Regions from separate parts of the Alteromonas sp. ABD4_190 genome, predicted to be linked through region 1. Evidence: predicted binding sites of a transcription regulator. Region 1 holds the regulator's gene; the other holds the start of a gene.
What was found. Region 1 encodes sigma-54, which starts transcription at its own class of promoters, with help from an activator protein. Its sites were predicted from a motif close to GTTGGCACGNNNNTNGNNT; they were not measured.
Positions count from the first base shown of each region.

Region 2: a site for sigma-54 is predicted at 3,750-3,768, ahead of glnK (P-II family nitrogen regulator). Genes of this name have one in related genera too.

Region 1 is NZ_JBSWWN010000001.1:1,287,844-1,292,950, reverse strand. Features, by position in the region: gene rapZ (RNase adapter RapZ) at 1-81, opposite strand, end outside; gene ptsN (PTS IIA-like nitrogen regulatory protein PtsN) at 165-608, opposite strand; gene hpf (ribosome hibernation promoting factor) at 622-909, opposite strand; gene ACXAFM_RS05675 (RNA polymerase factor sigma-54) at 940-2,421, opposite strand; gene lptB (LPS export ABC transporter ATP-binding protein) at 2,495-3,220, opposite strand; gene lptA (lipopolysaccharide transport periplasmic protein LptA) at 3,223-3,768, opposite strand; gene lptC (LPS export ABC transporter periplasmic protein LptC) at 3,737-4,315, opposite strand; gene kdsC (3-deoxy-manno-octulosonate-8-phosphatase KdsC) at 4,312-4,860, opposite strand; gene ACXAFM_RS05650 (KpsF/GutQ family sugar-phosphate isomerase) at 4,861-5,107, opposite strand, start outside.
Region 2 is NZ_JBSWWN010000001.1:1,690,522-1,695,628, forward strand. Features, by position in the region: gene ggt (gamma-glutamyltransferase) at 152-1,843, opposite strand; gene ACXAFM_RS07490 (ammonium transporter) at 2,065-3,312, opposite strand; gene glnK (P-II family nitrogen regulator) at 3,345-3,683, opposite strand; gene ACXAFM_RS07500 (hypothetical protein) at 3,926-4,780, shown strand; gene ACXAFM_RS07505 (helix-turn-helix domain-containing protein) at 4,856-5,107, opposite strand, start outside.

The sequences.
Region 1 (5,107 bases):
GTAGTAACCTAAGTCTTCCAATGCGCGAAGTGCGACAGACTTACCAGACCCCGAACGACCACTGATTATGATCAGCTTCACCTAAATTCTCCCTTATATTCTGGTTTCATCACATACGAGTTGTCGAATAAAGCGCCTACCTATGAGGTGTAGGCACTTATTGTTTAACTTAATGCAGAAATAATTTCGTCGCTGGTTGTTGCACGACGTATTGTTTTAATCGTTTCTTTGTCGCTTAGCTTACCGGCTACGGTAGCCAGTGTCTGAAGGTGTCCTTCGGTTTGCTCTTCGGGAACGAGAAGAGCAAAGAATATGTCTACGGGCTTTTCGTCTAGGGCATCAAAGTTGATAGCTGGTGTGCTGGTTACAACGATTGCTATTACCTTCTCAAGGCCGGCCAAGCGACCGTGAGGCAGTGCTATGCCGTTACCAATACCCGTGCTACCCATACGTTCTCGAGCCATCAAGCTATTTAGAACCGTTGCCTGGTCGATGTTATCGTTATGCTTGGCAGCGATATCAGCGATGATCTCAAGAATTCGCTTTTTACTATTACACTGAACCGCACACTCGGTGCGGTCCAGACTTACGATGGCTTGTATATCCATGCTCAATTAACTACTAATGTTTTTTCAGTTTTTCCTTATGCTTGATTACCTGCCGGTCGAGTTTATCAACCATGCTGTCAATCGCCGCATACATGTCGGTATTTTCTGAGGATGCGAATACTTCAGCGCCACTTAAATGAACAGTCGCTTCAGCTTTTTGATTTAATTTTTCAACGTTCAGGATGACATGCACATTAGAAATGTGATCAAAGTGACGTTCAAGTTTGCTGAACTTCGTATCGACATAATTACGCAAAGAGTCGGTGATTTCGACATGATGACCAGTAAGGTTGATTTGCATATTTCGTCTTCCTTATATTATTAAGCCCGTTTAGATAAGGCTTTTGCGTTGGTTCGACGGCGGGATCGATAACGATTCCCGGTATTTTGCTATTGTTCGCCGAGCGACTTTTATGCCTTGCTCGGCCAACAATGAAGCAATCTTGCTATCACTTAGCGGCTTGCTAGGATTTTCCGCAGCCACTAACTTCTTGATCAATGCACGAATCGCTGTAGATGAACACTCACCACCTGACTCGGTTGCTACGTGGCTTGAGAAGAAATACTTCAATTCAAAGATGCCACGGGGCGTATGCATATACTTCTGTGTTGTCACACGCGAAATAGTCGATTCGTGCATATCTACCATTTCTGCGACATCATTTAGCACCATTGGTTTCATCATTTCCGGGCCGTGCTCAAAAAAGCCCATTTGCTGCTGCACAATGCAATTTGCAACCTTCATCAAGGTATCGTTGCGAGATTCAAGGCTCTTTATGAACCACTTAGCCTCTTGCATGTGTGAGCGGATGAATTGTGAATCGCTACTATTCTTGGCACGGCGACTCATTGCTGCGTACGTTTGATTTACGCTTAATTTAGGCAGACTGTCGGGGTTCAGCTCAACCACCCAACGGCCATTTTTCTTGGTTACTGAGACATCAGGAATAACGTACTCAGGCTCTTTAGTAACTAAAGCACTACCTGGGCGAGGATTCAAGGTTTGGAGTAAACGCATTGCTTCGCGCAGCTGATCTTCTTTCAATCGGCTCTTACGCATTAGCGTGCGGTAGTCTTTACTGCTCAGTAAGTCTGAATATTCCTCAATAAGCTGCTTCGCTTCAGCAAGCCACGGTGTGTCTTCTGAAAACTGGCGCAATTGCACCATAAGACACTCTTGAGGTGTACGAGACCCTGAACCAATGGGGTCGAACATTTGAATGCGCTTAAGCACACATTCTATTTCGTCCATTTCGATAGGCTCTTCTAAGTCATCGTCATTAACAGCATCTAAGATATCGTCAAGGGTAACGGTTAAATAACCTGATTCGTCAATCGAATCGATGATGGCTGTAGCGATAGCGCGGTCAGTATCTGAAAAATGAGTGAGGCGCATTTGCCAAAGAAGATGTTCTTGGATGTCTTCAGTGGTTTCGCCTTGGAAGATTTGTTCATCATCGTTAGATGGGCCAGGTGCAGGCGCGGAAGAAGCCGAATAATACTCATCCCAGGTACTGTCGATAGGTAGCTCATCGGGAAGATCATTCTTCTCCAGTGCATCTCCCGCTTCTAGCGTATCGCTCGATGCAGAAGCTGTCGCTTCAGCAGCACTATCGTCACTATCGACATTGTTCTTTTCTACTTGTGGCTCGTCGTTACCTTCCTCCACTTCTAAAAGCGGGTTAGAGTCGAGCGCTTCTTGAATCTCTTGCTGAAGATCAAGCGTAGAAAGCTGCAGCAGCTTAATGGCCTGCTGTAGCTGAGGTGTCATGGTAAGTTGTTGGCTAAATTTTAGCTGTAAAGATGGTTTCATCTACGTCTTATTTAAATGCTCTAAATTAAATATACCAGAGCGAAACTGAAAAATGACAATTCGGTTACACTAACTATAGCCTGAATTGTTCGCCTAGGTATACGTCCCTTACTTTTTGATTACTTAAAACCTGTTCCGCAGTTCCTTGCGCAATAAGCTCGCCATGACTCACAATGTACGCTTTTTCGCAAACGTCCAATGTTTCGCGTACGTTATGGTCCGTGATAAGGATACCAATACCCCTATCTCGCAGATGCTGTATTATCTTCTTTATATCATTAACTGATATTGGATCAACACCGGCAAATGGTTCGTCTAACAAAATAAATTGTGGTTTTGCTGCCAGAGCTCGGGCAATCTCTACGCGACGCCGCTCTCCCCCGGACAAACTCATCCCCGTACTATTACGTATATGGTTGATATTAAATTCATCAAGTAGGGCGTCTGCTTCTTCTTCTTGCTGTTGTGAATTTAAATCTTTACGGGTTTGCAAAATGGCCATGATATTTTCATGTACCGTAAGCTTCCTAAATATTGATGCCTCTTGCGGGAGGTAGCCTATACCGCGGCGTGCGCGCTCATGCATTGGCTGGTGAGTAAGCTCATTATCATCAATTTCGATCTTGCCTTTGTCTAAGTTGACTAAGCCTACAATCATGTAAAAAGTGGTGGTCTTACCAGCGCCGTTAGGGCCGAGAAGACCAACAATTTGACCGGTAGACACTGAAAGGCTTACATCGCGAACAACCTGTCGCGATTTATACGATTTAGCAAGGTTTTTAGCGCTCAAAGTTGCCATTGCTATTCATTGTCCTCGTTGTCTTTCTTAGACGATGTTTTACGAATGGTGTCAGGAGTAAACACTGTGGTTACACGACCTTCACCATCTTCACCGGCACCACCCGTTGCAAGCAATTGTTCAGTAATCATATCGAACGTAATCTTATCACCTTGTACTTTACTGGTATCTTGCTGTAGCTCAGCATTACCCGCCAGAGAAATAGTGCGATTAATTACTTCATAGCGAATTTCATTGGCTTTCGCTGATACCGGTGTACCGTCTTCTAGTGATTGAGAATAGCTTGCAGGGTTGCCACGGGCGATAAATATTTCACGGCCGCTGCCATCTGTAGCTATTACTTCTACTTCATCAGCTTCGATTAGGAGTGAACCTTGGGTAATAAGTACATCTTCCTTGTACAGCGCGGTTTTGTTTTTACCATCAATAAACTGGGTGTTTGACCCTATCTTAATGGGTTGTGAAAAATCTTCTTCACTGGCTATTACCGCACCGCTAGCGATGGCAAGTAGAAGGCTAGTTGCTAGGGGAATAAGTCGTTTGTACATGATCTAAAAGCTCGTATTCTTGTGTGCGTAAATTCGCGTTAAACCCATTGCTTAAAATAAGATATTGCGTACCCAGTATCTCAACGGGTTGATCAGATGTCATTTGTTTCGTGTCTAAATTTATCTGGATGTATTCCGTGGATAAACTTTTGACAAAATCATCGCTGGTTTGATTTTCAATAACAACGCTATCTTCAAGCTGAATTAATTCATTGTTATATAGCGTTCCTTCCTGCGCCGTTACAACCCAAGGTGATGAAGCGCTTTCTGTATAAAGGGTATATTTAGGTTGCTGGAATAAAACAAAGCCTAATTGGTCGTAATGCTCCATCGACTCTGCAAAGACTTTGTGATTTAACTCACCGTCTTGATTGTACAAGGTTGTAGTTAAGTTTTTTGCCTTGTAGGCAGGCTTGAGCGCATCATTTTCGCTACTACCTTGAGTTTCAGGCTGCTCTTCCATCCACGTTGGGATGTACATCAGCATCGCTAAGATAAATAGTGCCGATATACTTAAACCTAAGCGATTGAAGCCAAACTGGCTCATACACTAGCTCCGAAAATGTCATTTGCAACGCCTTTAGCCTGCAAAATGGTATCCGATATTTCTCGAACTGCGCCAAATCCACCTGGAAGTGTGGTGATCCAGTTCGCTTGTTTTGCAACAAAAGGGTGAGCATCGGCAACCGCTATTTTTACCGCTACGTGCTGATACATACCTGTATCGGGCATATCGTCTCCTACGGCGGCAACTTCGCTTGAGTTCAACCCTAGGCTTTTCATTAATTCGCCGAGGGCGTCAGCTTTGTTTTCTTCACCCTGAATAATGTGTGCTACGTTTAGCGCCTTCATTCTGTTTTCTACAATTGCTGAACGTCGCCCTGTTATCACGGCGACGTTAACACCATTGCTTACCAAGGCTTTCACGCCATATCCGTCTCGGGTGTGAAAAGCTTTAAGTTCTTCACCGTCGTTGCCCAAGTAAATGCGGCCATCTGAAAATACGCCATCCACGTCACACACCAGTAGCTTAATATGCGCCAACTGCTCAAAAAGTGCCTGGTCTAAATCGGTGTATAGAGTCGTCGTCATTTAGAGTACTCCCGCTTTCAAAAGCATATGCATGTTGAAGGCTCCGACAGGGTTGCGCTTGTCATCGGTAACCATTAATGCGCTTATCTTATAGGTTTCCATTAAGTTAAGAGCTTCTACAGCAAGCTGTTCTGCTGTGGTTGTTTTGCCGCCTTTGGTCATTACATCTTCTACTGTCGCACTGTGTACATCTATACGGGCATCGAGTATCCGGCGTAAATCACCATCAGTGAACACACCTGTTAAC
Region 2 (5,107 bases), 400 kb from region 1:
ACGTTTCGCTGCTGGCGATCATTCGCCGCGCTTTGTTGTGCGAACCTTATTGTAAAGTGTAGCGGCTGCTTCAAACTTTGAAACCCTTTAAAGCGAAGCAGCAAACGGAGGAACAAATTAACTCCGCCGCCTATTATTTACATTAGTGTGCTTAATAGCCCGCGGCTTGTCCATCTTTTCGCGTTTCTGAAGCGCCAAAATAGACACCTTTCTGCTCGTCCCAAGCGATGGCCTGATAGCCACCGAACGCGCCTACCACGCGTTGAAGCTTATGCCCCCGCTCCATTAGCTCTCGCTGAACGGTTTCACTGAACCCTGATTCTAAGCTCACATAGCCACCATCAGTCATCAACGCACCCGTTGGGCTACTCGACCCACTGTGCAGTATGCGTGGAGCATCCCCCGCTTCCTGCAAATTCATTCCAAAGTCGAGAATGTTTACAATAATTTGTGCATGCATTTGAGGCTGAGTTCCACCGCCCATCACGCCAAAGCTCATCACTGGCTTACCGTTTCTCGTTACAAAAGCCGGGATAATGGTGTGAAATGGACGCTTTCCCGGGCGATATTCATTAAAGTGCCCTTCTTCAAGCGTAAACATCTCACCTCTATTTTGAAGAATAAAACCTAGCCCTGGAGGTGTCATGCCTGAGCCCATTCCGCGGTAGTTACTTTGAATTAAGGACACCATATTGCCCTCTTTATCAGCAACGGTCAGATAAATGGTATCTCCTTCATAAATACCCGCATCAACGCGATTCGCTGCGCGTTCATTATCTATGAGCTTCTGACGCTTAGCGGCATACTCTTTCGAAATTAGCCAGTCGACTGGAATATCGTTGAAGTCTGGATCCGCATAGAACTTAGCGCGATCTTCAAAGGCGAGCTTCTTGGCTTCAACAAAGGTATGGATGTAGTCTGCTGAGTTAAACCCCATTCCTTCGATATCATAGTGCTCAAGCACATTAAGAATCTGTAGTGCCGCTATGCCTTGTCCGTTGGGCGGAAGTTCCCACACATCATACCCTCGATAGTTAGCAGAAACGGGCTCTACCCACTCCGAGGTATGCGATGACAAATCCTGGTATGACAAAAAGCCGCCTTGAGACTTCATGTAAGCATCGATGGTGCGTGCGATATCGCCCTTATAAAAAGCATCTCGCCCGCCTGTTGCAATCTTTTCATAGGTCACAGCTAACCCGGGGTTTTTAAAAATATCGCCTTTTTGCGGTACTTTTCCGTCGATAAGAAAAGTCTCTGCGAAGCCGTCATAGTGACCAATTCGCTCTTGATTCATCTGCCAGTAATAGGCAATGACTTCTGAAACAGGAACCCCCTCACGGGCATATTTGATAGATGGGGTAAGCAGCGCAGACATGGGCAGCTTGCCAAATTTTTCGTGTAGTGCAAACCAGCCATCTACAGCGCCAGGGACAGAAACGGGTAGCGGACCAAATTTTGGAATTTGATGCAAACCACGCTCGGCAAACACCGCTTTGGTTAACTGTCTGGGTGAACGGCCAGAAGCGTTTAAGCCGACTAGCTTCTCTTCTTTTGCATCCCACACAATGGCAAATAGGTCGCCGCCAATACCGCTGCCTGTAGGCTCAACTAAACCTAACATGGCGTTAGCTGCAATAGCTGCATCAACTGCACTGCCGCCTTGTTTTAAAATATCCAACGCCACTTGCGTAGCTAATGGTTGGCTTGTTGCTGCCATGCCGTTCTTTGCAATAACTTCTGAGCGACTTGCAAAGGGATGCCCCGTTATTCTGTCGTAGCCCAAACAGCTGATACTAAAGAAAGCCAGTATCAAAGGTAGAAGTCGCACACTTGCAATCATAACCGTCCTTTTACTAAAACGTTGCCGATAATAAATCTAGCGTTAGTCTATCGGTTCATAGTGTAGCGTTATTGTCACATTACGCCTAGGCTCTTTTCCTAAGCTCAGTAATGGTCTTAAAACACATTGCATGAAACGAAAAAAGCCCCGCATTAGCGGGGCTTAAACGAAGTAATAAGGCATTATTGTTATTGTTGTTTCGTTGCCTAATCGAGACTCTCTTACGAACGGCTGCTTGTGAAGTCTGGGTATGCTTCCAGACCACATTCGCTCATGTCTACGCCGTCGAATTCTTCTTCTTCGCTCACACGTACACCCATAACCGCTTTAATCACTAGCCATACCACTAGGCTCACTACGAATACCCATACAAAGATAGTCGCTGCACCAATTAGCTGACCAGAGATGCTTGAACCATCGTTAGTGAAAGGTACAAGGATTAGACCTAGAAGACCAACCACACCGTGAACTGAAATTGCGCCCACTGGATCGTCAATTTTAAGCTTGTCTAGTGCAACAATGCTAAGTACTACTAGGATACCGCCTAGGCCGCCAAATAGAGTCGCTTGAAGAGGCGTTGGCGTTGATGGCTCTGCAGTGATAGCAACAAGACCCGCAAGCGCACCGTTAAGTACCATAGTTAGGTCAGCTTTACCGAATAGAATACGTGCAACGATAAGTGCAGCAATTGCACCACCCGCAGCTGCAGCATTCGTGTTCATAAATACGATTGCTACTGAGTTTGCACTTTCAACAGTTGCAGTAGCCAGTACTGAACCACCGTTAAAACCAAACCAACCCATCCAAAGGATGAATGTACCTAATGTTGCCAGCGGCAGGTTAGCACCAGGGATAGCATTTACTTTGCCGTCTGCAGTGTATTTACCTTTACGCGCACCAAGTACAAGCACACCAGCAAGAGCAGCTGCTGCACCAGCCATGTGAACAATACCTGAACCTGCAAAGTCAGAGAAACCAAGGTCGCCAAGCGTATACATACCGAATACTGCTTCGCCGCCCCATGTCCAAGCACCTTCCATTGGATAGATGAAGCCCGTCATGACAACTGCGAACGCTAGGAATGCCCAAAGCTTCATACGCTCAGCTACCGCACCAGATACGATAGACATTGCTGTTGCAACAAATACTACTTGGAAGAAGAAGTCAGCAGAAGGTGCATATGTTGCTGGCTCTTCAGCTACACCTGTTGCGCCATCAGCCATGATACCGCTTAGGAATGGACCCCAGTCGCCGCCACCGTACATAATGCCGTAACCGCAAATCATGTACATAGTGCAAGCGATAGCGAATAGCGCCACGTTTTTAGTTAGAATTTCTGTGGTGTTTTTCGCTCGAACAAGACCAGCTTCAAGCATCGCAAAACCTGCAGCCATCCACATAACTAGTGCACCGCAGATTAGAAAATAAAAGGTATCTAGCGCATACCCAAGTTCAAAAGTGATTTCCATTATGGTTTTCTCCGCAAATATATCGTTGTGGCTTACAGCGCGTCGCTATCCGACTCACCAGTTCGAATACGAACGGCATGTTCAAGGTCATAAACAAACACCTTGCCGTCTCCAATTTTGCCTGTTTTGGCAGCGCCAACGATGGCCTCTACCAGGCGTTCTACTTGATCATCCTGAACAGCAATTTCCAGTTTGACTTTAGGTAGAAAATCCACCTGATATTCCGCTCCGCGGTAAAGTTCAGTGTGTCCTTTTTGACGTCCAAAGCCCTTCACTTCGGTCACGGTCAAACCGTCGATTCCGATTTCTGAAATGGCTTCACGAACATCATCTAGCTTGAACGGCTTGATGATCGCTGTAACTAGTTTCATGAGTTGCTCCCAGTTTGTTTTGGTTATTCTGTAATTTATGGTCGTATTTCCAACTACGGGAAGATAAACCAAGAGCCATGCCATAAATATTTAACTATATAAATCATACACATAATCACAAGCAGCGGCGGCGCGCACAAAAATAATGCACATTAATGGTGCACGAGTTGAAAAATGCCCAATAATGTAGCGGCCAAAGAAATTACTGAGGTAAGGTGACTAAAAAGTGCGATGAAATTAGGATGGAACTATTCGAGAGAGCGAATGGTCTGTTGTTTACTATGACGACTATCACCCCATCTTTCTTTGCGCCAGAACGCAGCACTGAGAACCATTCCGTTACTAAAAAAACGGCGTGGAGAGCGCTGTTAGTTTCATGTGGTGTTCACGTATTTGGGGTGATTTTGGTTGTCTTACTTTCTCAATTGAGTATTGATAATCAAAAAGCTCGTGTTAACGTTTTAGAGCGAACACCTGAGATCAGTGCCAAGCTATACTACCCTCCAACTCCGGGTCCCTCAATCCAAGCCGAAATAGAAGACACTAAAGCAGTCGATGCTTCCGCTAAAAGGCAAGAAATTGAACTGAAGTCTGATGTCACTCAACCCATCGAAGCACCTGATAGTAAAACTAAAATTTCTGAAATTCCTGAAGCAAAGCAGCAGAAAGTTACTGAGCCCGAAATACAGCAAGTCCAGGTAGAAAATAAGCCAATTACTGCGCCACCAACGCCTACGCTTTCAAAAGATGCAAATCGTCGCGCGGGTTCGTTAAATTTATCGGTCAAAGATGGCGCTGCGCTTTATTTTGAAAAATATAACAGTGAAAAAGTAGCTGAAGACGCCGAGCAAGCAGCAAGGAATTTCCGAGAACGAAAAGATAGCCCTATATTAAGCGGGCCAAGTACACAAGAAATACAAGCTAATGAAAATCGACGCCCTTCAAAACGCGTAAACTGTAGCAGTACGACCAATAAAACGTTGGCGATATTGAGTGGGATTGCTGGTGGAACCTTAGAATGCACCAAAATGGACGATCACAAACGTTTTATAGATGCGAGAGTGAATAAACTGCCCAAAGATGAAGAGCGAAACTAGCGCGTATTGATTTTTGCCGTGCTCTTTTTTGCGATAGTCCGTAGCCGACTAGTGTCCCCCTTTAGCAAGGCGTGATTACTTTCTTTTAAAAGACTTTGGTGGTTGCCCGAAATAGGCTTTGAATCGGCGGCTGAATGCAGCAACATCTTCGTACCCCGTTAATTGAGCGATGCTCGACATAGGCGTATCGGTGTTTCTAAGCAGTGCTTTGGCTTTCTCCATCCTTATCTTCACTAGGTAATCACGTAAGCTAAGACCAGTGGTTTGTTTAAACCGAGTTTTGAACTGTGTGGTTCCCATACAGGCCATCTCTGAAAGCAACTGCAA